DNA from 4 places in the Nocardioides sp. NBC_00850 genome. Region 1 is predicted to be linked to each of the others. Evidence: predicted binding sites of a transcription regulator. Region 1 holds the regulator's gene; each other region holds the start of a gene.

Evidence for each region. The regulator LexA, encoded in region 1, represses DNA repair genes until DNA is damaged. The targets are predictions, from matches to a motif close to TCGAACANNTGTTCGA.
Region 2: OH802_RS08770 (alpha-ketoglutarate-dependent dioxygenase AlkB) is a predicted target of LexA. The motif match lies at 4,530-4,545, and genes of this name have one in related genera.
Region 3: OH802_RS12630 (DUF222 domain-containing protein) is a predicted target of LexA. The motif match lies at 6,350-6,365, and genes of this name have one in related genera.
Region 4: OH802_RS23975 (SAV_6107 family HEPN domain-containing protein) is a predicted target of LexA. The motif match lies at 5,060-5,075, and genes of this name have one in related genera.

Annotation. Positions count from the first base shown of each region.
Region 1 covers NZ_CP108845.1:98,231-105,540, reverse strand. Annotated here, with positions in the region: gene OH802_RS00495 (MXAN_6640 family putative metalloprotease) at 1-814, opposite strand, end outside; gene OH802_RS00490 (alkaline phosphatase D family protein) at 937-2,619, opposite strand; gene lexA (transcriptional repressor LexA) at 2,706-3,473, opposite strand; gene OH802_RS00480 (LysM peptidoglycan-binding domain-containing protein) at 3,655-4,047, shown strand; gene OH802_RS00475 (hypothetical protein) at 4,159-5,052, opposite strand; gene nrdR (transcriptional regulator NrdR) at 5,451-5,951, shown strand; gene OH802_RS00465 (vitamin B12-dependent ribonucleotide reductase) at 6,116-7,310, shown strand, end outside.
Region 2 covers NZ_CP108845.1:1,788,722-1,796,031, forward strand. Annotated here, with positions in the region: gene OH802_RS08745 (VWA domain-containing protein) at 1-870, opposite strand, end outside; gene OH802_RS08750 (hypothetical protein) at 861-1,364, opposite strand; gene OH802_RS08755 (DUF58 domain-containing protein) at 1,351-2,238, opposite strand; gene OH802_RS08760 (AAA family ATPase) at 2,250-3,263, opposite strand; gene OH802_RS08765 (hypothetical protein) at 3,451-3,888, shown strand; gene OH802_RS08770 (alpha-ketoglutarate-dependent dioxygenase AlkB) at 3,898-4,509, opposite strand; gene OH802_RS08775 (GntR family transcriptional regulator) at 4,635-5,369, shown strand; gene OH802_RS08780 (hypothetical protein) at 5,383-5,733, opposite strand; gene OH802_RS08785 (DUF4031 domain-containing protein) at 5,811-6,068, shown strand; gene OH802_RS08790 (MFS transporter) at 6,065-7,297, opposite strand.
Region 3 covers NZ_CP108845.1:2,572,514-2,579,823, forward strand. Annotated here, with positions in the region: gene pcaG (protocatechuate 3,4-dioxygenase subunit alpha) at 1-514, opposite strand, end outside; gene pcaH (protocatechuate 3,4-dioxygenase subunit beta) at 511-1,287, opposite strand; gene OH802_RS12610 (IclR family transcriptional regulator) at 1,359-2,102, shown strand; gene cobT (nicotinate-nucleotide--dimethylbenzimidazole phosphoribosyltransferase) at 2,266-3,315, shown strand; gene OH802_RS12620 (adenosylcobinamide-GDP ribazoletransferase) at 3,315-4,091, shown strand; gene cobU (bifunctional adenosylcobinamide kinase/adenosylcobinamide-phosphate guanylyltransferase) at 4,088-4,627, opposite strand; gene OH802_RS12630 (DUF222 domain-containing protein) at 5,075-6,274, opposite strand; gene OH802_RS12635 (metallophosphoesterase family protein) at 6,775-7,310, shown strand, end outside.
Region 4 covers NZ_CP108845.1:4,941,789-4,949,098, reverse strand. Annotated here, with positions in the region: gene OH802_RS24005 (anti-sigma factor domain-containing protein) at 1-260, shown strand, start outside; gene OH802_RS24000 (polyprenyl synthetase family protein) at 267-1,352, opposite strand; gene metF (methylenetetrahydrofolate reductase [NAD(P)H]) at 1,387-2,277, shown strand; gene OH802_RS23990 (phytoene desaturase family protein) at 2,285-3,697, opposite strand; gene OH802_RS23985 (DUF4126 domain-containing protein) at 3,607-4,242, opposite strand; gene OH802_RS23980 (hypothetical protein) at 4,385-4,978, shown strand; gene OH802_RS23975 (SAV_6107 family HEPN domain-containing protein) at 5,147-5,608, shown strand; gene OH802_RS23970 (methyltransferase domain-containing protein) at 5,658-6,383, shown strand; gene dinB (DNA polymerase IV) at 6,417-7,310, shown strand, end outside.

The DNA of each region.
Region 1 (7,310 bases):
CGAGCTGGCCGTAGCCCAGGTATTGCCGGTTGTCGTTGATGCTGTCGTAGACCTCGTCCTCGACCCAGGTCGCGGTGGACTCCATCATCCAGCGGTCCTCGCCGGCGTCGTAGGCGAACTGGACCGCGTGGAAGTATTCGTGAGCGGCGGTCACCCGGAGGTTCTCGGTGGGCGTGTTGACCGTGCCGTACTCGCTGGTGGCGTAGTCGTTGTCCATGACGCAGTAGGCCGTCGCGGCCGTCTTGGAGACCTTCGTCTCGGGCGCGCAGTAGCCGTAGTAGCCCTCGTCGTAGAGGTTCTCCAGGTAGATGTCGACCTTGCCCGGGGTGACCGACTTGTCGGCCGCGGGCTTGCGGTAGCCCGCCTGCACGTAGAGGTTGTGGACCTTCGTGACCACGTCACGGACCTGGTTCGCGTACGTCGTCGAGGCACGGTCGCCGCCCTTGCCCGGCGTGTAGTGGACGCAGACCACGTCGCTGCAGGTTTCGGTCGCGGTGCGCGGGCGAGCGAGCAGCTCACGCGCGGCCGCCTTGTTGGAGTCGTCCAGGGCGTCCTTGGCGTTCCACAGGTCGGTCAGCGCGATGGTCGCGTCAGGTCGGCCGGCGACGTGCCGCCCGGGCACGACCTGGCGGGCGCCGCGCACCGACTGGTTGCGCCTGACCTTCTTGGCCGCGGCGAGCGCCTCCCGGGCCGCCTTCTCCGTCACCGGCTGCTCGGCGCTGGTGTCACCGCCGGTCCTCACCGAGGTCGCCGGCGTCGAACCGGTTGCGGGCATGGTGGCGACGAACGTCGCGACGACCATGCCTGCGATCAAGACGAGGGATCGTTGTTTGCGGTTGATCCGGCGGGCAATGTTTCGCATGAGATACCAGACGTTCGGGAAGGCAGACCAGGGCAGTCTAAGCGCTGACCGCCGCTGTGTCCGGGGGACACGGCCTAGACGGGCTGCGTGACGTGATGGAGCCTGTTGCTTCCGGTTGCGGTGGCGTACGACCTGGTCCAAGTGGCGGTGGTGTTGGAGTCCTTGCGCTCGCCGATGACGTACCAGTCCATCTGGGCTCGGTTGCGGGTCACGTCGAGGACGGAGTAGCCGTGGTCGTCGAAGTTGAGATAGCGGACGTGGCGATTGGCGGTCCTGATGATGTTCTCGACCGTGAGGCTGACCGTGCGGCGTGGCGCGCCGAGGATGTCCTTGAGGTTGTTCGAGGTCACCGAGGTGGCCACGAACTCGACGCCGGCGGTCTTGCCGAGCGGGTAGACGGCGGAGTCGTACGGCAGGTCGCAGGCCCAGCCTGAGTGGATGTCGCCGGTGACGAAGACGGTGTCGGTGATCGCGTTGTTGCGGATGTGCTCGAAGAGCTCGGTGCGGTCGGCGGTGTAGCCGTCCCACTGGTCGACGTTGTAGGCGATGCCGTTGTCGGGCAGCAGGCCGGTGACATCGTTGACCGGAGTGATCAGGCTCTTGGGGAGCGCGCCGAAGGTGACCGGCGCGATCATCACCGGGTTGCCGACGATCTTCCACTGGGCATCGGTGAGCAGGCCGTCCTTGAGCCAGGCCAGCTGCTCGTCGCCGGTGATCGTGCGGTCGGGGTCGTCGACGCCGGCGAGGTCGGTGCGGGCGACCTGCTGGGAGCGGTAGGAGCGCAGGTCGAGCATGCTCAGCTCGAGCAGGCTTCCGAAACGCAGTCGCCGGTAGATGCGATCGTGAAGGTGGTCGTCGGTCTCCACCGTGGCGCCCTCAGTGGTCGCAGTGTCGACGCGCAGCGGCATCCACTCGTCGTAGGCCTGGTTGGCATTGGTCTTGCGGTCGATCCAATCGTACTCACCGGGCTCGTTGTTCTCGGCGCCGAGCAGCCAGGCGTCGTTGGCCGACTCGTGGTCGTCCCAGGTGACGATCCAGGGCAGCCGTGCGTGGGCGGCGGAGAGGTCGACGTCGCGCTTGTACTGCGCGTGCCGGATCCGGTAGTCGGCCAGCGTGTGCATCTCGTGGGCCGGCTCGTGCGGCCGGACGTCCTCGTTGGCCATGCCGTAGCCGTACTCGCCGGGCCCGTACTCGTAGAGGTAGTCGCCCAGGTGGAGGATCGCGTGCAGGTCGTCGCGGGCGGCCAGGTGGCGGTAGGACGCGAACCAGCCGGCCTGCAGGTTGGAGCAGGAGACCACCCCGAAACGTACGTTCTCCGGGGCCGCGTCCGCGGCCGGAGCGGTGCGGGTGCGGCCGACCCGACTGGTCTGGCCGTTGTAGGTGAAGCGGTAGAAGTACCAGCTCTCCGGGGCCAGACCGGTGACGTCGAGCTTCACGGTGTGGTCGCGGTGGGGGCCCGTCTGTTGGGATCCCTTCGCGGTGACGCGGCCGAAGTCGGCGGTGGGCGAGACCTCCCAGCGGACCAGGACCTCCTCACCCTGCCCGGACCCCGGAGTCGCGTCCGTCGTCGGCGTGACCCGGGTCCAGATGACCACGCGGTCCGGGAGCGGGTCGCCGGAGGCGACGCCGTGCTGGAAGTGGTTGAGCGAGCCGCTGGCGGCCTCGGCGGGCTCGGGGAGAGCGATGGCTCCGGCTCCTGCGGCGGTCGCCAGCCCGGCGGCGATGAGGGTGCGGCGGTCGATCTGCGTCTGGATCACGCTGTATGGAACGACGCAGCCGCCGGCCCTGTCATGGGCCGGCGGCTGGATTTCACGCAGTGTTCCCGGACTGGTTCCGGGAGGACTCAGAGGCTGCGCAGGACCGCCGTCACCTTGCCGAGGATCGTCGCGTGGGTGCCGTCGATCGGCTCGTACGCAGCGTTGTGCGGCAGCAGCCAGACCTTGCCGTCCTTGCGGGAGAGCGTCTTGACGGTGGCCTCACCGTCGATCAGCGCGGCCACGATCTCGCCGTTCTCGGCGGTCGGCTGCTGGCGCACGACCACGAAGTCGCCGTCGCAGATCGCCGCGTCGACCATCGAGTCACCGGAGACCGAGAGCAGGAAGAGGTCGCCGTTGCCGACCAGCTGCTTGGGCAGAGGGAAGACGTCCTCGATGCTCTGCTGGCTCGAGGTCTCCTCGGCCAGGATCGGGCCACCGGCCGCGATCCGCCCGACCAGCGGGACCATGGCGGCGTCGGGGTTGGGGTTGATGTCGGCATCGGCGGTGATCGTCGACTCGGGCTCCTCGCCGGACATGGCCTTGCGGTGGGCCATCACCTCCGGGAGGAAGACCTCGAGGGCGCGCGGTCGCTTCGGGTCCTTGCGGATCAGACCACGCTGCTCCAGCGCACGGAGCTGGTGGGCGACGCTGCTGGTGCTGGTCAGCCCGACCGCGGCGCCGATCTCGCGCATGCTGGGCGGGTAGCCGCGCTGCTCGATGCTGTCGCGCAGGTGAGCGAGGATGCGCTGCTGACGCGGCGTGAGCCCGGTCGCGTCCGGCGGCCCGTCGGGCAGCTCGCGGACGCGGCTCTTCTTCGAACCGCCTGATCCGGTGCCTGTCTTCTGCGTGGTCATGTCACCACATTAGTCCCTCTGGCACCACGACATCAAACATTTGTTCGACCTCATGCGCGGCGCGTGTCGGTGTTCGAAAATTCTTGGGGTCGCTACTTGCGTTGTTCGAACACGTGATCTACCTTCGAACATGTGCTCGATCGAACACGTGATCGAGAGACCGTGATCAGGAGGCCGTGAGATGAGTGCAACAGTCTATGTGCTGCCAGTAGCCGAGCCGCCGCGTCCGGCGCCTGAGGTGCGTCGCTCGACCGTGCGGCTCACTCGTCGCGGCCGAGTCGTCGTGTTCGCATTCGCGCTCGTCGTGCTCTTCGGGATCGCGCTGATCGGGGCGCGGGTGGCGTTCGCGGTGGAGAACGGTGCCGACACTGATGCCGGATTTCGTGGCCCCGCCCCCTCCGCCCACACGATGGTCGTCGGCGATGGCGACACGCTCTGGGATATCTCCTCGAAGGCCGTCGCCGGCACCGACTCTTCGATTCGGGAGATGGAGCAGACGATCAAGGATCTCAACAGTCTCGAGTCCTCGATGCTCGTGTCCGGGCAGACGCTGATCATCCCGACCGCGCCCTAGCGCCTATAGATGTCCGGCTGCTCCTTCGACCCTGGCGGCCGGCTACCGGGGAAAAAGAGTGAGAGTGCTGCAGACGATGGGAAGCGTCTGCAGCACTCTCGCTGCGTCGGGTCAGTGGCGCCCGCGGTAGGGGCTGTCCGGCTCGGCCGGCGGCCACTGCTTGTTGCGGGTGCTGTGCCGCGGCGGCCACTCGTCGTCCGGCTCGACCGGCGGGTCCTGGGGCTGGCGCTGGGTGGGCATCGCCTGGGTCGCGGCGGGGTCCTGGGTCAGTCGAGCCCGCGAGCCGGTCTGGCCGTAGCCGGTCGGGGTCTGGTAGGCGCCGGACTGATACTGCGGGGAGCCGGCCTGCTGGGTGGGGTAGCTGTCCGTGCCGTATCCCTGCGAGCCGTACCCCGGAGTGCTCTGCGGCGTCGACGTCGGTGTCGGCGGGCTGGAGTAGTAGGGCTGTGGGGTGGGCGGCGGGCTGGTCGGCGGCTGGTAGGCCGATGCGCCGTAGGCGGCCCGGCTGCCGGTGTTGCCGTAGCCCTGATCGCTGCTGGGGTAGCCGTAGGGCGACTGGGAGCCGGTGTCGGTGTAGGCCGAGCGGTTCGAGGTGTCGCCGTAGGGCGGCTGGCTCCCGGTGTCGGAGCTGTGCCGGCCGTAGCCGGTGTCGTCGTAGCCGTAGGAGCCGGTGCCGTAGTAGTCCTGCTCCGGGTAAGCCTGCTCAGGGTAGGCCTGGTCGGAGTAGGCCGGGGCCGAGTAGTCCTGCTCCTCGACGTAGGCGTTGGAGTGGCTTCCGGTGTAGTCGTCGGAGGGTGGCGGGGTGGGGGAGCCGGAGAAGGCCCGCCAGGCCTTCCCGGCGAAGGTGAAGGTCAGGAAGAGGCAGGCGACTGCAACGACCGCCGCGATGGCGAGCTTCGCCCAGGCGCCGGAATCGCCTCCCCGTGCGTCGGCCCCGAAACCGACGGCGACCCACACGAGCACTCCCCAGATGACGAGGAATGCCAGTGTCGCGATCGCAGGCAAGATGAAAGGTGGCCGGGGACCGCTTCTGGGGCGCGTGCCTCTCCGCGACCCGACGCGATTTCCTCCGGAGATGTTTGTCACGGGGGTCATTCTTACTCATCCAGGCCAGTCCGTCGCCGCTGAACCGGAATCTTTCGGTGTTTGACCGGCGACACGCCGGACACGCGGGTAAACCCGACCCTCGCTTGCATCGTCGTGGGGGCGGGCGTACGGTTACCACTACATCTAGTAGTTACACCGCTGTAGTTATCCACATCTAGTTCACATGAACAGGTGGATGGCCCACAGCGATGGGGGTGTTGTTCCACAGGGACTCACGCTCATATCCACAGGTTCCACAGGCTCGGGCCGCCAATGAGACGGCCTGGATCCACAGGTCTCACGAGAGGGGCTCTACCGTGCACTGTCCGTTCTGCCGACACAGCGACACCAAGGTGCTCGACTCCCGCGTGGCCGAGGACGGTGGCCAGATCCGGCGCCGCCGGGTCTGCCAGGAATGTGGGAAGCGGTTCACGACCGTCGAGCAGATGCAGCTGATGGTGGCCAAGCGCTCCGGCGCAGCGGAGCCGTTCAGCCGCGACAAGGCGGTGCACGGCGTACGCAAGGCATGCAAGGGCCGGCCGGTCACCGAGGACCAGCTCGCCTGCCTCGGCCAGGAGGTCGAGCAGGCGCTGCGCAGCCAGGGGCTGGCCGAGGTTCCCAGCAACGAGGTGGGGCTGGCGATCCTCGCGCCGCTGCGCGAGCTCGACGAGGTGGCCTACCTGCGCTTCGCGAGCGTCTACCGGGCCTTCGGCTCGGTGGAGGACTTCGAGCGTGAGATCCAGATGCTGCGTACGGAACGGGAAGTCCAGGACTTCGAGGCAGAACATCCGGTCGAGGCCCCGGTGGGCTCCGACTAGGTCCCACGGGACACACAGACCGGCCCGGGCAGGCCGTGGGGAAGCGACCTGCTCGGGCCAATCAACGGCACAGCCAGCGGAAACAGATAGAACAGAGCAAGGACTCCACCATCAGCACCGACCAGCAGTACGGCACAGCGATCGATGACAACAGGGGGAACGAAATGACAGACACGGCAGCAGAGGCACAGGCATCGTCGAAGACGGGCGCCGGGCTGAAGATCGAGCGGATCTTCAGCACCGAGGGCGTTCACCCTTACGACGAGATCACCTGGGAGCGGCGCGACGTCGTCCAGAAGAACTGGAAGACCGGCGCGACCGTCTTCGAGCAGACCGGAGTGGAGTTCCCTGACTTCTGGTCGATCAACGCCTCGACGATCGTGACGACCAAGTACTTCCGCGGCGCCATCGGCACCGAGAAGCGTGAGCAGAGCCTGAAGCAGCTGATCGACCGGGTCGTGAACACCTACGTCGCATCCGGCAAGGAGAACGACTACTTCGCCTCCGACGCCGACGCCGACCTCTTCGGCCGCGAGCTCACCTGGCTGCTGGTCAACCAGCACTTCGCCTTCAACTCGCCGGTCTGGTTCAACGTCGGCACCGAGTCCCCCCAGCAGGTCTCGGCCTGCTTCATCCTCTCGGTCGACGACTCCATGGACTCGATCCTGAACTGGTACAAGGAGGAGGGCCTGATCTTCAAGGGCGGCTCCGGTGCCGGTCTCAACCTCTCCCGCATCCGCTCCTCCAAGGAGCTGCTGAAGTCCTCCGGCGGCACCGCCTCCGGCCCGGTCTCCTTCATGCGCGGCGCCGACGCGTCCGCGGGCACCATCAAGTCCGGTGGCGCCACCCGCCGCGCGGCGAAGATGGTCGTGCTCGACGTCGACCACCCCGACATCGAGGAGTTCGTCGAGACCAAGGCGCGCGAGGAGGACAAGATCCGCGCGCTGCGCGACGCCGGCTTCGACATGGACCTGGGCGGCAAGGACATCTCGTCCGTGCAGTACCAGAACGCCAACAACTCCGTGCGCGTCTCCGACGAGTTCATGCGCGCCGTCGAGGAGGGCAAGAAGTTCGGCCTCCGGGCGCGTACGACCGGTGAGGTCATCGAGGAGATCGACGCCCGCGAGCTGTTCCGCAAGATCTCGATCGCCGCGTGGGAGTGTGCCGACCCGGGTCTGCAGTACGACGACACGATCAACGACTGGCACACCAACCCGGAGACGGGCCGGATCACCGGCTCCAACCCGTGCTCGGAGTACATGTCGCTGGACAACTCCTCCTGCAACCTGGCGTCGCTGAACCTGCTGAAGTTCCTCAAGGACGACGACACCTTCGACGCCGTGCGCTTCCAGCAGGCCT
Region 2 (7,310 bases), 1.7 Mb from region 1:
GTCGGCCGAGAGCCGGTCGATGCCGGCCAGGATCGAGTCGATCGAGCCGTCGTCACCGAGCAGCGAGAAGGTGCCGCCGGTGTCGGTCACCGCCTTGTCGAAGGTGGCGCGCTTGTCCTCCTGGAAGCTGAGGTCAGCGGAGCCGATGCCGTAGAGCCGGACGTCGCGCTCCTTGGCGAACTCGGTGGCCTCGGGCAGCGTGTAGACCGGAGGGCCGCCCTGCGGGTCGTTGTCGGAGGCGACGATGACCGCCCGGCCGCGCTCGGAGTTGGACAGGTCGAAGCGCTTGACGCAGGAGACGATCCCGTCGCTGATCAGGCTCGCCCGCTCCTTGCCGAGGTAGGTGCCGGCGACGTACTCCTGGTCGCCGAGGGCGAAGGCCCGGCCGGCCCGCGCCAGCTCGTCCTGCACCCAGCCGTAGTCGTCGGTGAGCGGGAAGACGGTGACCGCGGCGTCGCTCCACAGCACGAGGCTGACCCGCTCGCCGTTGAGGCCGGCGACGAGCTGGGAGTAGGCCTGGGTGACCTGGGTGTCCTCGTCGAACATCGAGGTCGAGGCGTCCAGGCAGAGCACGATGTCGCGGGTGGAGTAGCGGTTCTGGGTGATGTCGGTGGCCTGCGGCCGGGCGATCAGCCAGATGCAGCCGATCGCCGCGAGCGCGATCCCCGCGGTCTGCCACCAGGACAGCCACCGCTGCTGGGTCGCGAGCTCACGGAACCGGGGGAGACGCTTGAGCCGCGCGGTGTGGGCGACGAGCACCGCGTCGGCCGGGCGGCGATGCACCCGGGCGGCGAACACGACGATCGCGGCGATCGCGATGATGGTGAGGACCAGCACGATCGCGCCGAGAACGGGCCATCTCAGGTCCATGTCGTCACCACCTGACGAGCCCGGCTCAGCGCCTCGGGGAAGCGCTCGGCAGCCTTGCCCTCCTCCTCGGAGGCGAAGGCGGGCGGGTACATCACCTCGACGGCCATCGCCAGCGGGCGAGTGCGGGGGTCGCTGCGTACAGTCGCCTTCAGGTCGGCGAGGACCATCTTGTCGGCCGGGATCTGACTGACCTCGGCGACGTAGTCGCGCACGGTGCGGCTCAGGTGCTGGTGGCCGACCCGCGCCGGGACGTCGCCACGGTGCACCGCCCGCTCGATCCGGTCGATCTCGGCGAGGTGCTCGGCACGGAGGTCACGAGGCTCGGGCACCCAGGGGGTCTCGACCTCGACGACCGGCCGGCGCTTGCGGGTCAGCAGGATGACCGCGAGGTAGTAGAGCGCCACCGCGGCGAGCAGCGCGAGCGCGAGCACCAGCCACCAGCCCGAGTGGGCCAGTGGCTGCTGGAACTCCTCGGGGACGCTACCGGCGCGCATGGCGGTGCCTCTCCAGGAGATGGAAGACCGCGCCGATGGCGGTGGCGTCGTCCTGGACGCGCTGGTAGGCGATGCCCAGGCGGTCCAGGGTGCCGCGCAGGCCGTGCTCCTCGGCGGCGGCCAGCTCGGCGTACTGGGCCTGGAGGACCGCGTCGCCGGTGAGCCATCCGGGCAGGGCGGAGACGGTGTCGATGTCGACCGTCGGGGCGCCACCGGCCACGGCAGTGGTGGGGTCGAGGTCGTCGATGCCGGCGACCAGGACCTCGTGCTGAACGGTGAGGCGGCGCAGGACCGCGGCCATCTCGTCACTGACCGAGTGCTCGTCGGTGACGACGAGCAGGATCGCCCGGCGGCGTACGTTGGTGGCGATGTGGCGCAGGACCGCGACGATGTCGGCCTCGGCGGAATCGGGGGTGATCGCCTCGTGGGCCTGCCCGAGCGCCCGCTCGAGCGCGACCTCGGTGTCGGCGGGCTTGGTGAGCTTCTGGGTCTCCGAGTCGCCGTAGGCGACCGCGACCTTGTCGCCGTGGCGTACGCCCAGCCAGCCGACCAGGCCGGCGGTGAAGATCGCCAGCTCGCGCTTGGTCGTGGTGCCGGTGGCCTGGGCCGCCATGCTCCGGCCGGTGGAGATCGCCAGCAGCACCAGATGCTGGCGCTCGGCGGTGAACCGCTTGACCAGCAGGCTCCGGGACCGGGCCGTCGCCTTCCAGTCGATGTCCTTGACGTCGTCGCCGGGGACGTACTCCCTCAGATCGTGGAAATCCATGCTGCGCCCGGTCTGGACGCTGGCGTACTCCCCGTCGAGCAGGCCCAGGACCTTGCGGTGGGCATGGATCATCAACCGCGTGCGGATCCGGGGAAGGTACGTCGCCATGGCTACGCCACTCAGGGGCTCGGGACAGCGCGGACCAGCGCGTCGACCAGCATCTCGGGCTGGACCTTCTCGGCCAGCGCCTCGAAGCTGAGGTGGAGCCGGTGGCGCAGGATGCTGTGGCGCAGCTCGCGCACGTCCTCGGGAGTCACGTAGGAGCGGCCGAGCAGCAGCGCCGCCGCGCGCGACGCCTGCAGGAACGCGATCGAGGCACGCGGGGACGCGCCGATCTCGACGTAGGAACCCGTCTCCGGCCCGAGGAGCTGGCGGGCGTTGCGGGTGGCCTGGACGAGGGCGACGATGTAGCGCTTGATCGCCGGGTCGACGTAGACGCGCTTGGTCAGCTCCTGGAGCCAGATCACGTCGTCGGGGTCGGCGACCGGACGGGTCACCTCGTGGTCGGGCCCGAGCGTGCCGGCCTCGATGCGCTCCAGGACGACGAGTTCCTCGGCGTCGCTGGGATAGTTGACGATCTCCTTGAGCAGGAACCGGTCCATCTGTGCGTGCGGGAGGACGTAGGTGCCCTCCTCCTCGATCGGGTTCTGCGTGGCGAGCACCATGAACGGGCGCGGCAGCGGGTGGATGTGGCCCGCGATGCTCGTCTGGCGCTCCTGCATCGCCTCGAGCATGGCGCTCTGCGTCTTGGCGGAGCTTCGGTTGATCTCGTCCAGCAGCACGAAGTTGGCGTGCACCGGGCCGAGCTGGGTCTCGAACTCGTGGTTGCGCTGGTCGTAGACCTGGGTGCCGATGATGTCGCTCGGCAGCAGGTCGGGGGTGCACTGGATCCTGGAGAACTGCGCCTTGACCGTCTGCGACAGCGTCGAGGCGGCCAGCGTCTTGGCCAGCCCGGGCACGCTCTCGAGCAGCACGTGACCCTCGGAGAGGAGCGCGATCAGCAGCGCCGTCCTGAGCCGCTCCTGGCCGACCACACGGCTGCTGAAGGCGGTGCTGACCCGCCCGACGATCTCCTTCGCCCTGGCGATCTCCTCAGCGGACGGCGGGGCGAGGGGTGGTGCGGTGGTGGTCAAGGCGGCTCCAGGGGCGTCGGCTGTCAGTCCCATCCTTTCCTACCAGCGTACGGAACGCATCTGGGACCCACCTCGGGACGGTTGAGATCGGCGCTGGGCGGGCTTCTCGGTACGGGAACGGTACGGGTTCGAGGCGAGCGCGGGACCGACCACGATGGGCCGCAAGATCCGCTCAGAAAGGTTCACCGTGCCCCACCTCTCCACCCGGCTACGAGTCCTGCTCGTCGCCTTCGCCCTTGTTGCCGGCCTGGCGCCGATCGGCGTCGCCGTCGCAACGAAGCCGGTCCCTGCCGAAGCAGGCTCGATCCGGATCGACATCGCGGCGATCCAGTCGGCCACCGCCTCCTTGAGGAACCAGCGCAACTACCTCGCCGCCCATCGCACGTGGAGGGCGTGGTCGCCGCGGCTCTCGAGCGTGAGCAGCCAGTTCGACTCGATCGAGGGCCAGTTGATGGGTCAGGCGAGGACCGCCGTGGCGACGTACGAGGCGGCCTTCCTGACTCGCGCGAGAAATCGCAGCTACGTCAGTGCGGTCAGGGTCCTCGACACGTTCATCGGCAGGATGAATGCCGCGATCGACAGCTACTACCGCGGCGAAGGGCTCAGCATGCGTCCCTTCGGCTGATCCCGAACCTCAGAAGACGTTGCGGGGGCGGAACTGGACCGAGATCCGGGGGCCGGCGGAGGCGACCTTGGGGATGGCGTGCTCCCAGGTGCGCTGGCAGGAGCCGCCCATGACGACGAGGTCGCCGTGGCCCATCTGGATGCTCATCCCCTTGCCCCCGCCGTGGGGGCGGAGCGCGAGGCGGCGGGGGTCGCCGACGGAGATGATCGCGACCATCGTGTCGTCGGTGCGGCCCCGGCCGATCTTGTCGCCGTGCCAGGCGACCGAGTCGTGGCCGTTGCGGTAGTAGCAGCAGCCCGCGGTCACGAACGGCTCACCCAGCTCGGGCAGGTAGTGGGCGGTGAGGCGGCCGCGGGCCTCGGCGAGACGGGGATGGGGGAGCGGGTCGCCCTGCAGATAGGTGTGCAGGAGCCGAGGTACGTCGACGACGCGGTCGTACATCTGCCGGCGCTCCTCGTGCCAGGGGACGTCGCTGACCAGCGCGGCGAAGACGTCGTCGGGATCGGGCAGCCAGCCGCGGGCGATGTCCACCCAGGCTCCGCGGTCCAGCTGGATCCGCTCGTAGGTCGTCTCGGTGGTCTCGTCGTCTGTGGGGGCGAAGAGTGTTCCCTGGAAGTCCACCCCTTCACCATACCTCGTGATCGAACATGTGTTCTAGTGAAATCGGCCATCGTTGTTTCGTTGCAGCCGATCTGCCTCATCTCGTTGCAATGTCACAACTTGACCAAACTCGGGACGTACGCGAGGTGTACACCTACGCTCTGGTCATGGTCCGGTCGGTCGAGGGAGAGCGGTCGCTCAAGCACGTCCAGATCCGTGAGTACGTCAGGGAACTGGTCATCGGCGAAAGCCCTGGTGCCTCCGCGCCCTCCGAGCGGGAGCTGGTCCAGAAGTTCAGCGTCGCCCGAGCCACCGTGCGGCAGGCGCTCGACGCGCTCGTCGCCGACGGTCTGCTGGTCCGGATCCCGGGCCGGGGCACCTTCGTGGCGCGTCCGCCGCGGGCCGCGAGTCCGGTGCTCGGGTTCAGCGAGGAGATGGCGCGCCGGGGGATGCAGGCGTCCTCCGAGACGCTGTTGCTCGGCCGCGAGAAGGCCGGGCCCACCATCGCCCGCTCGCTGGGCATCAGGGAGGGTGCGGCCGTCATCCACTGGCGGCGACTACGCCGCGGTGACGGGGTGCCGATCTGCATCGAGGACGTCTACCTCGACGAGGCGATCGTGCCCGGGATGCTCGAGCGGACCGCGCCGACCAGCCTCTACGCCGAGCTGGCCACTCGCCAGATGCGGCCGTCGTGGGTCGACGACACGTTCCGTGCGGATGTGGCCAACATCGAGGAGGCCACCCTGCTCGGCCTCTCGGTCGGTGTCCCGGTGCTTCGCAGGCAGCGGAAGTCGGTTTCGGGTGACCGCTACGTCGAGGTGTGCCGCTCGGTCTACCGTGCCGACCGGTATGCGCTGCACCTGCAGCTCGGCCCGTCCTGACCTTCTGAGCTGGTCAGAGGTCGCCGAGCGGCGCGACCACGTCGCCGCTCTCCTCGCAGACCCAGATCGGGTCCGGACCTCCCAGGTCGGGGGTGATGTGGAGCGAGTGCACCGGCGACTCGGGCGGGCACGAGGTGCACACCGGCCAGCGCGCGGAGGCCTCGCCGTCGAAGAGCAGGTCCTGCACGTCCTGGGCGACCAGGCCGGCGACGTACGCCTTGCCCTCCGGCCACTGCTCCACCCACCAGCCGCGCTCGGTCATCGCGTCCTCGAGAGCGGAGACGGCTGCCGCACCGGCGAGTCCGCGGGCATCGAGGTCATGGAGCACCCTCGCCCGAGCCTCGAACAGCACTGTCGTGTTCATCAGGAACCATTCTTGCCGACCGGTCAAGGCTGTGGGCTCAGGGTGGCACCCAAGGATGGACGCTGTAACAATGGCCCGTGATCCTCATCGACCCGCCGAACGTACCCAGTCGCGGCCGGATGTGGTCGCACCTCGCCAGCGACACCTCCTACGAGGAGCTGCACGCCTTCGCGAGCCGGATGGGCATCCCGGCCCGAGGCTTCGACCGGGACCACTACGACGTACCCGCCGAGGTCTACGACGACATGGTCGCCGCGGGTGCCGTCGAGGTCACCTCTCGGGTTCTGGTCTCCGCTCTCCTCGCCGCCGGCCTGCGCCGCCGCAAACCCCGTTAAGCGGGTGACTTCTCGCCCGGCGGGAGTGACGCCTCAGCTGGGGTGGACATCCGTCGGGTGGTGAGCCAGATGGCCGCCGCGATGAGCAGGCCGAGGCCGCCGCCGAGGAGGAAGCCGCCCTGCCAGCCGATCAGGTCGATGGCGAAGCCGGCGGTAGGGGCGCCGACGGCGCTGCCGAGGGTGATGGCCGAGCCGTGCCAGCCCATGACCTCGCCGCGTACGGTCGAGGGGACGCTGCTGGTGATCGCCTCGAGCGCGGCGGTCAGGGTCGGCGCGCAGAAGAAGCCGCTGAGCAGGAGCAGGACGGCGAAGGAGATCGGGTCCCAGGCGAACGCGGTCAGCACCGTCGTCGCACCCAGCAGGACGAGCATCACCGCGGTGGAGGGGTGGCTGTTGAGGGCGCCGTAGATGAGTGCGCCGAGCAGCGAGCCGAGCGCCCAGATCGCCATGACGATCCCGAGCAGGGCGGTGCGGTCGAAGTCGCGCATCGCGGCGACGGTGCCGAGGTCCTCGGCGATCAGGATGAGCGAGGCGGTGAAGGTGCCGGCGAGCAGGAGCGTGACGCCCGGGTTCACCCACGAGGGGAGCCCGAATCGGCGCTTCGGGACGGCGTCACTCGGGACGGCGTCGCTCGGGACGGTCGGCTCGCCCTCGGTGATCATCGGGTTGAACAGCCACAGCACGACCGCCGCGGCGATCCCGAGCCACTGGATCAGCAGCATCGCCCAGGCGGTGCCGAAGTAGCTGGCGCCGAGCACGCCGATCACCGGTCCGACCATGAAGCCCAGCTCGGTCATCATCGCGTCGGCGCTCAGCGCCGCGGTGCGCTGCCCGGGACCGACCGAGCGGATCATCACCTGGCGCACGACCGAGAAGGACGGGACCGTGAAGAGCCCGGCGACGGCGACCAGCGCGAGCAGCGGGAGGTAGCCGACCCAGGGAGCGATCGACCAGGCGATCGGGAGGACGGCCAGCGGGAGCAGGAGCGTACGCCGCAGGCCGAGGCGGTCGAGGAGCCGACCGAGCCAGGGCGCGGAGATCGCCATCGCGATCGCGAGCATCGTCGAGACCAGGCCGGCCTCGGCGTAGGAGCGGTCCAGCGGGCCGACCACGTGAAGGGTCACGATGACAGAGGACGCCGGCATCGGGATCCGCAGGAACAGACCCAGCACGAGGATGCGGCGAACGTCGGGGATCCGCCACAGGTCGGCGTACGTCTGGAAGCTCACCGATAGATTCTGT
Region 3 (7,310 bases), 2.5 Mb from region 1:
TTGCGTCCGCGGTTGCCACCAGCGTCGCACGCTCGTCCTCGGACAGCGACACCAGCAGGGGGTCGCCGGCGTTGGCGGGGTGCTCGGGCAGGTAGATCCGGGTGTGCAGCTTGTCGAGCAGGCCGCGGGCGAAGACGGTCAGTGCGAAGAACGGCGCCGAGCCCTCGGCGGACGCACCCGTGAGCACCGTCGAGAACGTGTAGTGGCCGTTCAGGTCGGTGTCGGCGCGGCCCCAACCGGTGAAGGTCCAACCGTCGCGGTGCAGCGACCCCTCGGCCTGCGGGACGTTGCCCTCGGCGTCTGTCTGCCAGATCTCGAGGAGCGCGTCGGGGATCGGGTTGCCGGCGCCGTCGTAGACCTTGCCGTGCAGCCGGATCGAGCCGGGGCTACCGGGCGGGACCAGGTCGGCGTCGCCCTCGTAGGGAAGCGCGTAGCCGAAGAAGGGGCCGATCGTCTGGCCTGGTGTGGCCGAAGCGGAGCCCGAGGCAGTCTGGTTGGGAAGTGGGGTGCTCACAGGTCGCCCTCCTCGGGCTCGGTCCAGGTGCGGCTCGGGCCGGTCAGGACGATGTCCCAGTTGTAGCCCATCGAGTACTCCGGGGTGGAGAGGTCGTGGTCGTACGTCGCCACCAGGGCATCACGAGCCTTCTGGTCCGTGATCGACTGGTAGATCGGGTCGAGCGCGAAGAGCGGGTCGCTGGGGAAGTACATCTGCGTGATCAGCCGCTGCGTGAACGCGCGGCCGAAGAGCGAGAAGTGGATGTGCGCCGGACGCCAGGCGTTGATGTGGTTGCCCCACGGGTAGGGGCCGGGCTTGATCGTCTGGAACCAGTAGCGCCCCTCGGAGTCGGTGATGCAGCGGCCGACGCCGGTGAAGTTGGGGTCGAGCGGCGCCGGGTGCTGCTCGCGCTTGTGGATGTAGCGGCCAGCGGAGTTGGCCTGCCAGATCTCGACGAGCTGGTTGCGCACGGGACGCCCCTCGCCATCGGTCACCCGGCCGCTGACCGTGATCCGCTCGCCGATCGGCTCGTTGCTGCCGGCGATGGTCAGGTCCGCCTCAAGCGGGTCCACATCGGAGTTCCCGAAGCACGGCGCCCACAGCTCGATGGTCTCGGGGTCGGCATGGCGCGGGTCCTTGGTGGGATGGCGCAGGATGCTGGACCGGTAGGGCGGGTAGTTCAGCAGCGGCTGACGTACGTTCTGGCCCGCGGAGTCGGCCTCGAGCTTCTCGATCTCGGCCGAGAGGTCGGCCTGAGTCTCGACTGGTTGTTTCTTGGTGGGCGCTGTCACGCTCCGAACGCTAGGTGGCGGAGGCGTACGATGAAAGCAGGGACTTCCGCTGAGCGAAAGGGCTGGGTGAGATGGCAGGAGGCAGCGGAGGCCGTACGGTCGCCTCGCGCGTCCTCGGTCTCATCGGCGCCTTCGACGCCGGCCATCGCCGGCTGACGCTGAGCGAGCTCGCCGCCCGCGCGGACATCTCCCTCCCGACCGCCCACCGCCTGGTCGCCGAGCTGGTCGAGTGGGGTGCCCTGGTGCGGGAGGAGGACGGAACGTACGCCGTCGGCCGCCGGCTCTGGGACGCCGGCCTGCTCGCGCCGGTGGCCACCGACCTGCGCTCGGTCGCGGCCCCGTTCCTCCACGACCTCTACGGCGCGACCCTTGAGACGGTCCATCTGGCCGTTCGCGAGGACGACCACGTGCTCTATCTCGAGACGCTCCGCGGCACCCGCAACGTACCCATCGTCTCCTCGGTCGGCTCGCGCCTGCCGATGTACTCCACCGGCGTCGGCAAGGTGCTCCTGGCCCATGCGCCCGAGGACGTACGCACCCGGGTGCTGGCCGGCACGCTCAAGCCGTTCACCCGCCACACCATCACCACCCCTGGCCTGCTGCGGCGCCAGCTCGACCGGGTGGTCACCGAGGGCTACGCGACCACCGCCGAGGAGATGACCCTCGGCGCCTGCTCGGTCGCAGTCCCGATCACCACCGGCTCCGGCGTCGTCGGCGCCCTCGGCATCGTCGTCTCCGACCTCCGCCGCAACCGCCTCCGCCTCGTCTCTGCACTCAAGGTCGCGGCCCAGGGCGTCTCCCGCGCCCTTCCGTAGCCGCCCCGCTGGTCGAGCCGTCGGAGCCGCTAGGCGGAGACGTGTCGAGACCAACACAGTCGACTCGAGCGCCGCCGGAACCGTGTTGGTTTCGACACGCTCGCTGGCGCTCGCGGCTCAACCAGCGGGATCGGACGGCGACCGCGTGGGGTACCTTGCGCGGGTGACGATCCAGACCCCGAACGACGACGTACGCCGTGCCGCCGCCGAGCGCCTCGGAGCCCTCGCGACCCCTCCGGGCGCATTGGGCCGCCTGGGAGAGCTGGCGGTCTGGGTGGCCGCGTGCCAGGGCGAGGTGCCGCCGCGCCCGGTCGAGAACGTACGACTGGTGATCTTCGCCGGTGACCACGGCGTCGCCCAGCACGGGGTCTCCGCGTTCCCGCCGGCGATCACGGGCGCGATGGTGCGTACGTTCCTGGGCGGCCGGGCCGGAGTCAGCGCGCTCGCGAAGACGCACGGCGTCCAGGTCCGGGTGCTCGACCTCGGCGTCGACGAGGAGTTCGAGGACCTCGACGCGACGACCCGGGAGGCGCTGACCCAGCACAAGATCCGGCGGGGGAGCGGCGCGATCCACCTCGAGGACGCGCTGAGCGCCGAGGAGACCCGGGCCGCGCTGGAGGCCGGCGCCGCGGTGGCCCGCGAAGAGATCGCCGCCGGTGCGCAGCTGCTGATCAGCGGCGACATGGGCATCGGCAACACCACGCCCGCGGCGGCGATGGTGGCCGCCGGGCTCGGGCTGCCCGCGAGCGAGGTCACCGGTCGTGGCACCGGCATCGGCGACGACGCGCTGCGGACGAAGACCGACGTCATCACCGCGGCGCTCGACCGTGCCGGTGAGCGCGCCGGCGACCCGGTCGAAACCCTCGCCGCGCTCGGCAGCGCCGACCTGGCGGCGACGACCGGCTACCTCCTCGAGGCCGCCCGTAGCGGCACCCCGGTCCTTCTCGACGGCCTGATGAGCGTCGCCTGTGCCCTCACCGCCGACCGGATCGAGCCGGGCGCCGCGACCTGGTACGCCGCCGGTCACCGCTCCACCGAGCCGGCCCAGTCGATGGCCCTGGAGAAGCTTGGGCTCGAGCCGCTGCTCGACCTCGACCTGCGACTCGGCGAAGGTTCCGGAGCCGTCGCCGCCGTGCCGGTCGTCCGCAGTGCCGTCGCCCTGCTGCGCGACGTCGCACTGCTCTCCGAGCTCGCTCCAGGAGACCCTGCCTGATGCTCGTGCGGGATGCCTGGCGTCTCGCGGTCGGCACGCTGACCGCGATGCCCGTGCCTCCTCCCGAGCACGTCGATCGCCGTCGCGCCGCGGTGGCGATGGTGGTCGCGCCGCTGGCGGCGTTGCCGCTCGCGCTGGGGGCCGCCGCTATCGCACTCCTGGGGCAGCTCGTCGGGCTACCGCACCTGGTCACCGCCCTGCTGGCGATCGGCGTCGTGGTCGCCGGCAACCGAGCGCTCCACCTCGACGGTCTCGCCGATACGGTCGATGGCATGGCCGCCTCCTACGACCGCGAGCGCTCGCTGGCGGTCATGAAGACCGGCACCTCCGGCCCGGCCGGCGTCACCGCGATCGTCCTCGTCCTCGGTCTCCAGGTGGCGGGAATGGCCTCCGTGCTGGGAGGTGAAGGCGGCGTACGTCTGGCACTTCTCGTCCTCGTCGCGATCTGCGCGTCGCGCGCTGCGCTGTCGCTGTGCTGCGTACGCGGCGTGCGACCCGCCCGCCAGGACGGTCTGGGGCGAACGTTCACCCAGACCGTCTCACCGTTCTTCGCCGCAGTTGTCTGGGGGGCGTCGGGCGCCGCGCTGGCGGCGGCCGCGTGGTGGGCTGACATCGCCTGGTGGCGGGGTGCAGCGGCCGCCGTGCTCGCGGCCCTGGTCGTCGCGGTCGTCCTGGTCCGGGCCGTCAAGCGGTTCGGGGGAGTGACGGGCGACGTCTTCGGTGCGGCCGTCGAGGCCGCTCTGGCGACCATCCTGGTCACCCTGAGCACTGGTTAGAGCTTCAGGACCCGTCCGGCGATGACGAGGTGTACCTCGTCGCACGCCGCGGCCAGCCGCTGGTTGACCAGCCCGAGCAGGTCGCGGAAGAGGCGCCCCGAGCGATGGGCCGGCACGACCCCGAGCCCGACCTCGTTGGTCACCAGCACCACGTCGCCGCCCTGCTGATCCAGCACCGCGGCCGCGTCTTCGACGAGCGCCGAGACCGCCGCGGTCGCCTCCTCCGACGTGGCCTCCCACAGTTGGCGGGAATCCATGACGGCCGTGAGCCAGGTACCCAAGCAGTCCACCATCACCGCGTCGCCGTTGGTCAACCCCTCGGCCAGGGCCCCCGCGAGATCCCGAGACTCGACCGTACGCCACCCCTCCGGCCGCCGAGCCCGATGCGAAGCCAGCCGCGCAGCCCAGTCAGGATCCGGCTCCTCCTCAACCGTCGGCCCCGGCGCGACGTACGCCACCGAAGGCGCGGCCACGAGCAGCGACTCAGCATGCCGCGACTTCCCCGACCGCACGCCGCCTGTCACCAAGATCCTCACCGGCACAGCCTAGGCGAGCTTGTTCCTCGGGGCTGATCGTCGTTCTCATGGTTGATGGCCGCCGACCCGTTACGGATGGTGTTCTCGACGGATCCCGGAGTCAAGGATCCGTCGAGAACTTTGGCTGGCTATCGGGTCGGCGGCGGGGTTTGGCGCAGCAGATTCAGTTGGGTACGGGCTTGGGAGCCGGGGTTGGCGGCTCCTGGATTAGAAGGCTTCCTCGTGCTTTTACAAGACGATGACACCTTGTGAACGCTTCACAAGCGGGGCCTCTTCGTCCGGCTTATCGGCGACAGGACACGGGTCACGAAGGGGAGGCAGCCGGTCGCCGATCGGTCCGGTCGCGCCGACCGCCATCGAACGCGCGCGGCAGTGGCGGCAACGCATTACGGCGTGCTGCGGCAGCTACGGGGCAGGGTGGAACGGCGAATTGGCGGAGCAGTCCGCTCAGGTACGCCGAGTGAACCGGATTCGCCCGCTCGGGAGTCGCTGATAGCCGTAGTTGGCGTCATGGATTCGGCGATGATCACTCGAACACAACAAGACCATGTTCACTAGGTCGGTTCGGCCGCCTTCGGACCAGGGTTTCAAGTGATGCGCTTCGGTCCAGGCTGCTGGTGCGTCGCAGTCTTCGGCTTGGCAGCACTTGTCTCGTAGCCGGAGCGCCTTGTGTTGGATCGGATACGCCAACCTGGCGGTGCGGCCGAGGTCGAGGATCTCGGAGTCGGTGCCCAACACCACCGGGACGAGGTCGGCGTTGCAGGCCATCCGTCGGGCTTCGGCGGCGGTGATCTGCTCACCGTCGAACCCGAGGGCGGCGGTGCCGAGGTCCTTGCGGAGGTCTTCCACACTCATCGTGATGAACACCGTGGTGCCGTGGCCACCGTGGCGGGGCAAGTTGTTGACGTCGTAGGTCTCGACCACCCGACCAAACGCCTGACCCAGGAGCCGGTCATAGGGGGCCTTGCGGCCCTTGTTCTCGGCCGAGAGCTTCCTCGGCTGCGCCAGCGAATCCAACTGGGTGCGGAGCCTCATCCCGGCCGCCCGGGATACGCGGGCGTGGATGTCGATGGTGCCGTCGCCGTTGTCGCGGGAGGAGAAGAAGGTGCGCCGTTGGGCGTGCTCCTCCTCCCGCTGCAGCGCTTCGGCTTCGGCGGCTTCGAATCGTTCGGGGTCGATCTCGGCGAGGATCCGTCGTCCGACGATCTTCAGTTCGTTCGCGGTGAGGCTGGTGGCGTAGTCGACCAGGAGCTTCTCGGCCAGGACCCGGTCTTCGTCGCTGGCGGCGGGGTCGTTCTCGATCTGGTCGAGGGCCTGGGTGATCACCCGTGCCTTGTCCTGCGACACGACCCCTTCAGCCAGGCCAGTGGCCACGAGTTCGTACTTGGTCACCGCCCTCGCGAGTTTCACCTGCGCGCGTCCGACCGCCTTGTCGACGAGGAGTTCGGTCCGCATCCACCCGGACACATCTTTCGCGCCGGTCTCTTCGGCGATGTCGCCAGCAGATGCGAGCACCCGGAGCTTCAATGCAGCTTGTTGAGCCTGAAGCTTCTCCAATCGCTCCAGCAGATCCTTCTTCTGCTCCGTGCGCCAGTAGGTGGGGTCAGGCGCGAGCAGTTCTTGAAGGGCGGTCTCGATGGCCTTCAAGGCAGCGTCGATCGCGTCGCCAGGGTTGGTGCCCCAGTGGTCGACGTCGCGGCCGAGACTCATCGATCCATCCCTTCAAACGGGTGTTGTGATGTGTCTGATTCTACGCCACCTGCACTCCAGTCTCCACCTATTTGCCCAGGTCAACGACTATTTTCGCGGTGAGCGAACGACCTCGCCTCTGTGGATGGTAAGTGGCCCGAAGGGCCACCCTTCCGCCCCATCAACATCACCCGTCTCAAGCAAGATCTCTTCGCGCCACACCCGGGTCGCCGCCCCGATAGCCAGCCAAATCTTTTCTCGATCTGGTCCGGAGTCCAGGACCGCGAAGCGGCCGGCGAAGCCGGCGGGCCGAAGGCCCGTCCTTGACGCCGGTCCAGATCGAGAAGACCCTCCAAGAACGGGTCGGCGGCCCACCCCAACCCCGAAAACACAGTCCATAAGAAGGACCCGAAAACCTCGACCACCCCAAAGCCAGCTCAATCATTTAACCTGCCGCCATGACCCCAGAGCGCATAGCGCTGATCTCGGACGTACACGGCAACCTCACCGCACTAGAAGCCGTCCTCGCAGACATCGAAGCAAGAGGAATCACCCGGATCTTCAACCTGGGCGACTACGTCGGCAAGGGCCCGAGAGGCCGAGAGGTAGCAGAGATCTGCCGAGAGCGATGCGAGGTCAACATCCTCGGCAACTGGGAGGATTTCCTCCTCGCCCCCGAGCCCGACTTCGGCCGCGAGTCGGTGGGGCTGATGTGGTGGCGGCTGCAGGCATGGGAGCAGGCGGAGTGGCTGCGTACGCTCCCGTTCTCCTACGACTTCACGATGAGCGGCCGTCGGATCAGGCTCTTCCATGCCTCCGAGGAGACGGTCCACCGCCGGGTCAGGTTCGACCATGACGAGCAGGAGTTCCTGGGCCTGTTCCGGAACACCGAGGCGACCGGCCTCGACGTCCCGGAGCCGGACATGGTCGGGTACGCCGACACCCATGACCCCTATTACGAGACCGACCGGGACCGGCGCACGGTCTTCAACAC
Region 4 (7,310 bases), 1.3 Mb from region 1:
GGGAGCTGATGGTCGCGATGTCCCACGAGATGCACATGGTCGCCGTCGACACCGCCCACCTCGACCGCCCCGCGGGCATGACCTATCAGGTCTGGTGGCACACCGACGCCGGCATGGAGTCCGCCGGTGTCCTCGATGAGGAGATGGCCGTCGCCGTACCGGTCGAGGACGGCGACCTGATGGTCACCATGGAACCCGAGGGCGGCTCCGACAAGCCCTCCGAGAAGGTCCTCTTCCAGATGCCTGCCGAGCGCCTCTGACGCCGGTCAGACCGTGCGCTGGGTGGCGGCGGTGGCGAGGGCGCGGAGGACTTCGGCGGCGTTGGCGTCGAGGACGCCCGACGACTTGGCGTCGTCGAGGGCGGTGAGGCCCTGGTCGGCGAGCTCGGTGATGGTCTTCTCGACCTGCTGCTCGGCACCGGAGGAGGCGATGATCGTACGCAGCGCCGCGACCTGGTCCACGGTGAGCGGCTGGCCGAGGGAGCGGTCCAGGAGGTCGGCATCGGCGGACGGTGACGCCTTCAGCGCGAGGGCGACCAGGACGGTGCGCTTGCCCTCGACCAGGTCGTCGCCGGCCGGCTTGCCGGTGACCGAGGGGTCGCCGAAGACGCCGAGGAGGTCGTCGCGGAGCTGGAAGGCCTCGCCGACGGGGAGGCCGTAGGCCGACAGCGCCTCGATCTGCTCCTGGGAGGCACCGGCCAGGGCGGCGCCGACGTGGAGGGGGCGCTCGACGGAGTACTTGGCCGCCTTGTAGCGGACCACCTTCATCGCTGCCTCGACGTCCGCAGCGCCGCGGGCCTGGACGGTGATGTCGAGGAACTGCCCTGCGATCACCTCGCTGCGGGTGTGGTCGAACACCGAGAGGGCGGCCGAGGTCTCGGAGCCCCCGAACCCAGAGGTACGCAGCAGCTCGTCCGACCAGGTCAGCAGCAGGTCGCCGAGGAGCACGGCCGCGGCGTCGCCATAGGCGCGGGACCGGCCCGGCCAGCCCGCGGCGGAGTGGTCGGCCTCGAACGCGCGGTGCGCGGCCGGCGCTCCGCGCCGGGTGTCGGAGTCGTCGATGACATCGTCGTGAACGAGCGCCGAGGCCTGGAGCAGCTCGAGCGCGGCGGCCGCCCGGACGAGCGACTCCTCCTCGGCCGGCGAGGGGGAGGGGCGGACCGCGTGGAAGCCCCAGTAGCAGAACGCGGCCCGCAGCCGCTTGCCGCCGGACATCGACTCGCGGGCGCGGCGCAGCAGCGGTTCGACCTCGTCACCGAGCGGAGCCAACCGCTGGGACTGCGTCTCGAGGAAGGTGTCCAGCGCCCCCTGGACGCGACTGCGGAATTCATCGGCGTCCCACGTTTCATTCACTCTCCGAGCCTAGGGCACTGCCTAGGATGGCCCGATGGTGACTGGACGTGGACGCTCCCTGGCGGAGCTGATCAACCAAGGTGAGCGCTCGTTCTCCTTCGAGTTCTTCCCGCCGAAGGACGAGGCCGGCGAGGAGCAGCTGTGGAACGCCGTGCGCGCACTGGAGCCCTACCGCCCCACCTTCGTGAGCGTCACCTACGGCGCCGGCGGCTCGACCCGTGACAAGACGGTCGCCATCACCGGCCGGATCGCCGCGGAGACCGAGCTGCTCCCGGTCGCCCACCTGACCTGCGTCGGCCACACCCGCGACGAGGTGGCGGGGATCCTGGACTCCTACGCGGCGAAGGGCGTCGAGCACGTGATGGCCCTGCGCGGCGACCCCGCCGAGGGGCCGCGCGCCGAGTGGACCCCGACCGCGGGCGGTCTCGACTACGCGATCGACGTGGTGAACCTGGCCCGTGAGCGAGGTGACTTCCGCATCGGCGTCGCCGCCTTCCCGGAGGGCCACCCGAGCGCCGAGTCGCTCGAGGCGGACGCCGACGTGCTGGTCGCCAAGGCGAGGGCCGGCGCGGAGTTCGCGGTCACCCAGATGTTCTTCCGTGCGGCCGACTACTTCGGCCTCGTCGACCGGGTCCGTGCCCGCGGCGTCGACATCCCGATCCTGCCCGGGATCATGCCGATCCTGAACCTCGCCGCCATCCGCCGCCAGAGCGAGCTGATCGGGGCCGAGGTCCCCGAGGAGATCGTCGAGCGGCTCAGCGCCGCTGGCCCCGAGCCCGCCGACATCCGTGCCGAGGGCATCGCCGTGGCCGCCGAGCTCTGCCAGGAGCTCCTCGACGGAGGCGCCCCGGGGCTGCACTTCTACACCCTCAACCGCTCCAAGGCGACGCTGGAGATCTTCGCCAAGCTCAACGTCACCGTCTAGGCCGCGCTCACTTCTCGGCAGGCCCGATCGACTGCGCGACCAGCGCGGACGAGAGCCCGGCGAACGGCAGCCCGGAGCCGGGGGTGGCGTGGGCGCCGGCGGCGTAGACGTTCGGGAGCGGGGTGCGCGGCCCGAGGCGCTGGAACACCGTGCCCCGTCCCGCCCACTTCACGCCCAGCGGCGACCCGCGCCAGCGGCGTACGAGCTCGGCGGCGCCCAGGTCGACACGGTGCACGACGTGCTCGCGCAGATCGATCTTGTGGCGCGCCAGCGCCAGCAGGACGTCCTCCATCAGCTTGCCGTGGGAGTGGATCGTCCAGGCATGCTGGCCCTCGGGGGCGAGCCCGCGGGTGCGTACGACCAGGGTCGGCTCGCCGTGGAGCACCAGCTCGTCGGGAAGATCGACGAGGTGATCGGGCAGCGAGGAGAGTCCGAGGTGGAACGTCATCGGCGGGATCGCCGGCAACGTACGTTCCACCAGCGGCCGCAGGGCCGGCAGCGAGCGCGGATCGAAGGCGACCACGACCGCTCCGTCGGCGCCGAGATCGATCTCGCCGGCGGTGGTGCTGACCGCGACCGCCCGTCCATCACGTACGACGATGTCCTCCACGCGGGTCGCGGTCTGCACCGAGACCCGGCGGGTGGTCATCCGGGCGGCGAGCACCTCGGCCACGACCCCCATCCCGCCCTCGACCCGCCAGGCGCCGAAGCGCTGCTCGAGATAGGCGGTGAGCCCCGCCCAGGCAGGTACGTCACGCAGCTCCTGCCCCGCCGCGACGAACGGGTGCGCCGCAACGAGCCTGAGCCGCTCGTCCTTGAACGTCTTGCGCAGCCGCTTGTGGAGGGTCTCGCGCGACCGGAACCGCTCCGCGACGGCCGCGGGCAGGGCCGAGGGCTCCCACGGCACCTCGAAGTAGTGCTGGCGCAGCACCTCCCAGTCCTCGCTGAACCTGGCGACGTAGTCGGTCCACCGCTCACCCATGCCCGGGCCCAGCTCGTCGAAGGCCGCCAGCTGGGCGCCGCGGGTGCCGCCGGGCACCGAGACCGAGGTCTTGTCGGCGAACCGGTGCTCGCGGATGACGTCCATCGGCACCAGCTCGAGCTCTCGCTCGGCCGGCCGCCCGGACTTGCGGAACAGGTCGCGCATCACCGCGGGCAGCAGCGTCGAGGTCGCCGAGGCGTCCCAGGTGAACCCCTCCTCACGCACGGGTACCAGGGCGCCGCCGAGCTGACCGGAGGCCTCGAGAAGGGTCACCGAGTGGCCGAGCTTGGCCAGCCTGGCGGCGCTGGCCATTCCGGCGTACCCGCCCCCGAGGACGACGACGCGCGTCACTGGACGGGGTAGGGCTTGGTCGTGCCGTCGGCCGGGCCCTCCGACGGCGGGGCGCCACGTCTTCCGCGCCGGGTCAGCCTGCGCCAGCCCCCGCGAATGGTGCGGACGATGAAATACACCAGCACCAGCCCGGCGGCCAGCAGAACGGCGGCGATACCGGCGGCGGCCAGCGGATGCTCGGTCGCGAACCAGACCACGCCGAGTACGAGGCCGTCCTCGGCCAGGCTGACCACCGAGTTGGAGACCGGCTCGGGGGAGGAGTTGACCGCCAGCCGCTCGCTGGCCTTGACCAGGTGGGACATGAGCGCCGAGGTGCCGCCCACGACGCCGCCGACGGCCGCGTTGAGCGAGTCGGCCTCGCCGGCGAGCAGGACGCCGATCACGGCGCCGATCGTGGGCCGGATCACCGTGGAGATCGAGTCCCAGGTCGAGTCGACGTACGGCACTTTGTCCGCGACGAACTCGATGGCGAACATCGCCCCGGCGGCCGCCAGCACCGGCCAGGTGCCGAGCACGTCAGGGATCTCCTCGGCCCCCGTCGTACGCTGCACGACGCCGAGCACCAGCACGACCAGATAGGCGTTGATGCCACTGGCCCACCCGCTGGAGAAGGTCAGCGCTAGAGATTCCATGGAGACATCTTGGCGTACGACACCGACAGTTCGGACTCGGCCCGAGACCAAGCGCACGCGATCCCGTATTTACCTCCGTTGTGCCCCGTGCGGCAGAATGGGCTGATCAACGCAGAGTTCCCCCACGTCGCAAGGAGACCGGATGACCATGACGACACCCGACGAGAACGAAGGTGTGGTCGTGAACGAGGACCTGGAGACCACCGTCGAGGTGGCGGCCCTCGCTGCTGAGCCCGTGCCGCGGGAGATGACGTGGGCGGTCCGGCTGATCGTCGGTCTGATCGCGTTCAGCGCCGTCGTGGTCGTGGTCATGGTGCTGCGTTCCGATGACCTGGTGCGCGCGTGGGCGGAGGGCAACGCCTCGGCCAAGCGCATCCTGGAGACCGAGGGGCTCGAGGCCCTCATCAACCCGCCCACCGACAACCGGGTCAGCGCGCCGGCGTTCATCGCCCCCGCGATCACGCTGTTCGGTGTGATGGCCGGCATGCTCGGTGTGCTCGCGGTCTTCCTCCGAAACGGCTTCGAGTGGGCCCGCATCACGATCTCGTTCCTGGTGTTCATCTCCGCGGTGGCCAGCGTCGGCGGCATCCTGACCGGCCCGCCGGTGATCATCAGCGTGCTCACCGCGATCGCGATCGTCATCGCCGCGGGGCTGCTGGTGGTCATGTGGCTGCCGGCCAACACCCGCTACATCCACCCGCCGCACCTCATCCGCGGCGCCGTCGCCGAAGACTGAGCGGCCGGCAGCACCGCTCGACACGCCCCGCCACCGAACGTCTTGTGACTGTCGGTGGTGGGGTGTAGTTTAATCACGTGTTCGAACAGATGTTCGAACAACCAGGCTCTGGCGGGCGTCGTCCTCGACCCCCGACGCCCGCCGGAGCCGTCCACTGCGGGGTCGACCGTGAGCGAGAAGGACGACCCGATGCATCTGCTGCCGGCCACGACGCACAACTACCTCTTCCGAGCCACCGAGACCCTCGCGGAGGCGATCGTGGCCGACGACGTGCCGAGCAGGTACGCCATCGCTCACGTCGCCGCACTCCAGGCCGCCGCCGCTCTGATCGCCGCCCGCACCGACCCCGTCGAGGCCGCGAGCCGCGCTGGTCGCCGTCGTCCGTGGAACGCCTGGGTCCGCCTCAAGAAGGTCGCGCCCGAGCTCTCCGAGTGGGCCGACTACTTCGCCGCCGGCGCCGCTAAGCGCGCCGCGGCGGAGGCGGGCTCGATCCGTGCGGTCACCGCGGAGGAGGCCGACGAGCAGGTGCGTGACGCCGACCGGTTCCTCGCCGTCGTCGAGGAGTCGCTCGGCCTGATGGCCCACACCTCGCAGGCCACCCAGCTCCGGCACGACCGCCTCGTGGGCTGATCCAGGTGTGGCGTACGCAGGGTGGGAGGCAGGGCCTACGCTTGGCCCCATGTCAGCTGGCTCCGCTTCCACCAGTCGTCGGGCAGGCGCCCGGACCGTCGCCGTCTGGGACGCGCTCGACCCGGTCCTGGCCTCCGGGCCGCTCGACGTCCTCGACATCGGCGGCGGCACCGGCACCTCAGCCGTACGCATCGCCGGGCTCGGCCACCGGGTCACCGTCGTCGACCCCAGCCCCGATGCGCTGGCCGCGCTCGACCGCCGGGCGCGCGAGGCCGGCGTCTCCGTCGACGCGCGCCAGGGCGACCTGTCCGCACTCTCCGACGTCGCCGACCCCAGCGGTGCCGACGTGGTGCTCTGCCACGGCGTCCTCGAGGTCGTCCCCGACGCTGCTGAGGCGCTGGCAGGGATCCGCGAGGTGCTCCGTCCCGGCGGCACGCTCAGCCTGCTGGTCGCCCAGCGCACCGCCGCCGTCCTCTCCCGTGCTCTGGCCGGCCACTTCGCGCAGGCCGCAGAGCTTCTCGACGACACCACCTCCCAGGGGCGCTCCGGTCGGCGCTTCGCTCTCGACGAGGTCACCGGGCTGCTCGAGGCCGCCGGGTTCGCGGTCTCGGACGTTCGCGGCGTACGTGTCTTCGTGGATCACGTTCCCGGGTCGCTGCTCGATGTCGACCCTGGCGCGACCAACGCACTGGTCGATCTGGAGCAGGCGGCGTCCACGCGTCCGGACTATCTGCCGCTGGCCTCGCAGCTGCATCTGCTCGCTTCGCTTCGCTGACGGGGCGCTTGTCCGCGTCCTTGGAGGATCGGGGTGACCTCCTCCGCCGGCGCTCCGGAGGCCACCCCGATCCTCCATGTCGACATGGACGCCTTCTTCGTGTCGGTGGCTATCAGGCACCAGCCCGAGCTCTGGGACCAGCCGGTGGTGGTCGGCGGACATGCCCGTGGCGTGGTGACCTGCGCCAACTATCCGGCGCGGGCCTACGGCGTGCGGGCCGCGATGCCGGGCTCGATGGCGAGACGGCTGTGCCCTCAGCTCGTCTCCGTCCGTCTCGACTTCGGTGAGGTCGCCGAGGTCTCCCATCAGGTCCGCGAGATCTTCCGCCGCGCCACCCCGCTGGTGGAGGTGGTCAGCGTCGACGAGGCGTTCCTCGACGTACGGGGAGCGACCAGGCTCTTCGGGAGCCCCGAGGAGATCGCCCAGCGGATCCGCCGCCAGATCGCCGAGGAGCTGAGCATCACCTGCTCGGTCGGCGTCGCGCCCACCCCGAGCGTGGCCAAGGTCGGCAGCCGCAAGGCGAAGCCCGACGGCGTCGTGGTCGTGCGGCCGGAGGAGATCCCCGGCTTCCTCCACCCGCTCGACGTCGGTGAGCTCTACGGCGTCGGCCCGAGCACGAGGACCCGGCTGCGGCGGCTCGGCTTCGAGACGGTGGGCGACATCGCCCGCACCCCGGTACCGACCCTCCACCAGATCCTCGGCCCGCGCCTCGGTGGCCACCTGCACCGGCTCGCCACCGGCACCGACCGGCGCGAGCTGACCGGGCGGCTGGGCCCCGACCTGCCCGACCGGTCCACCGGCGCCCAGGAGACCTTCGGCCACGACCTGAGCGACCGCGAGGACATCGTCCGCGAGCTGCTGCGCCTCTCGGCCCGGGTCACCCGGCGGATGCGGCGGGCCGGCACGGTCGGCCGCACGGTCGCGCTG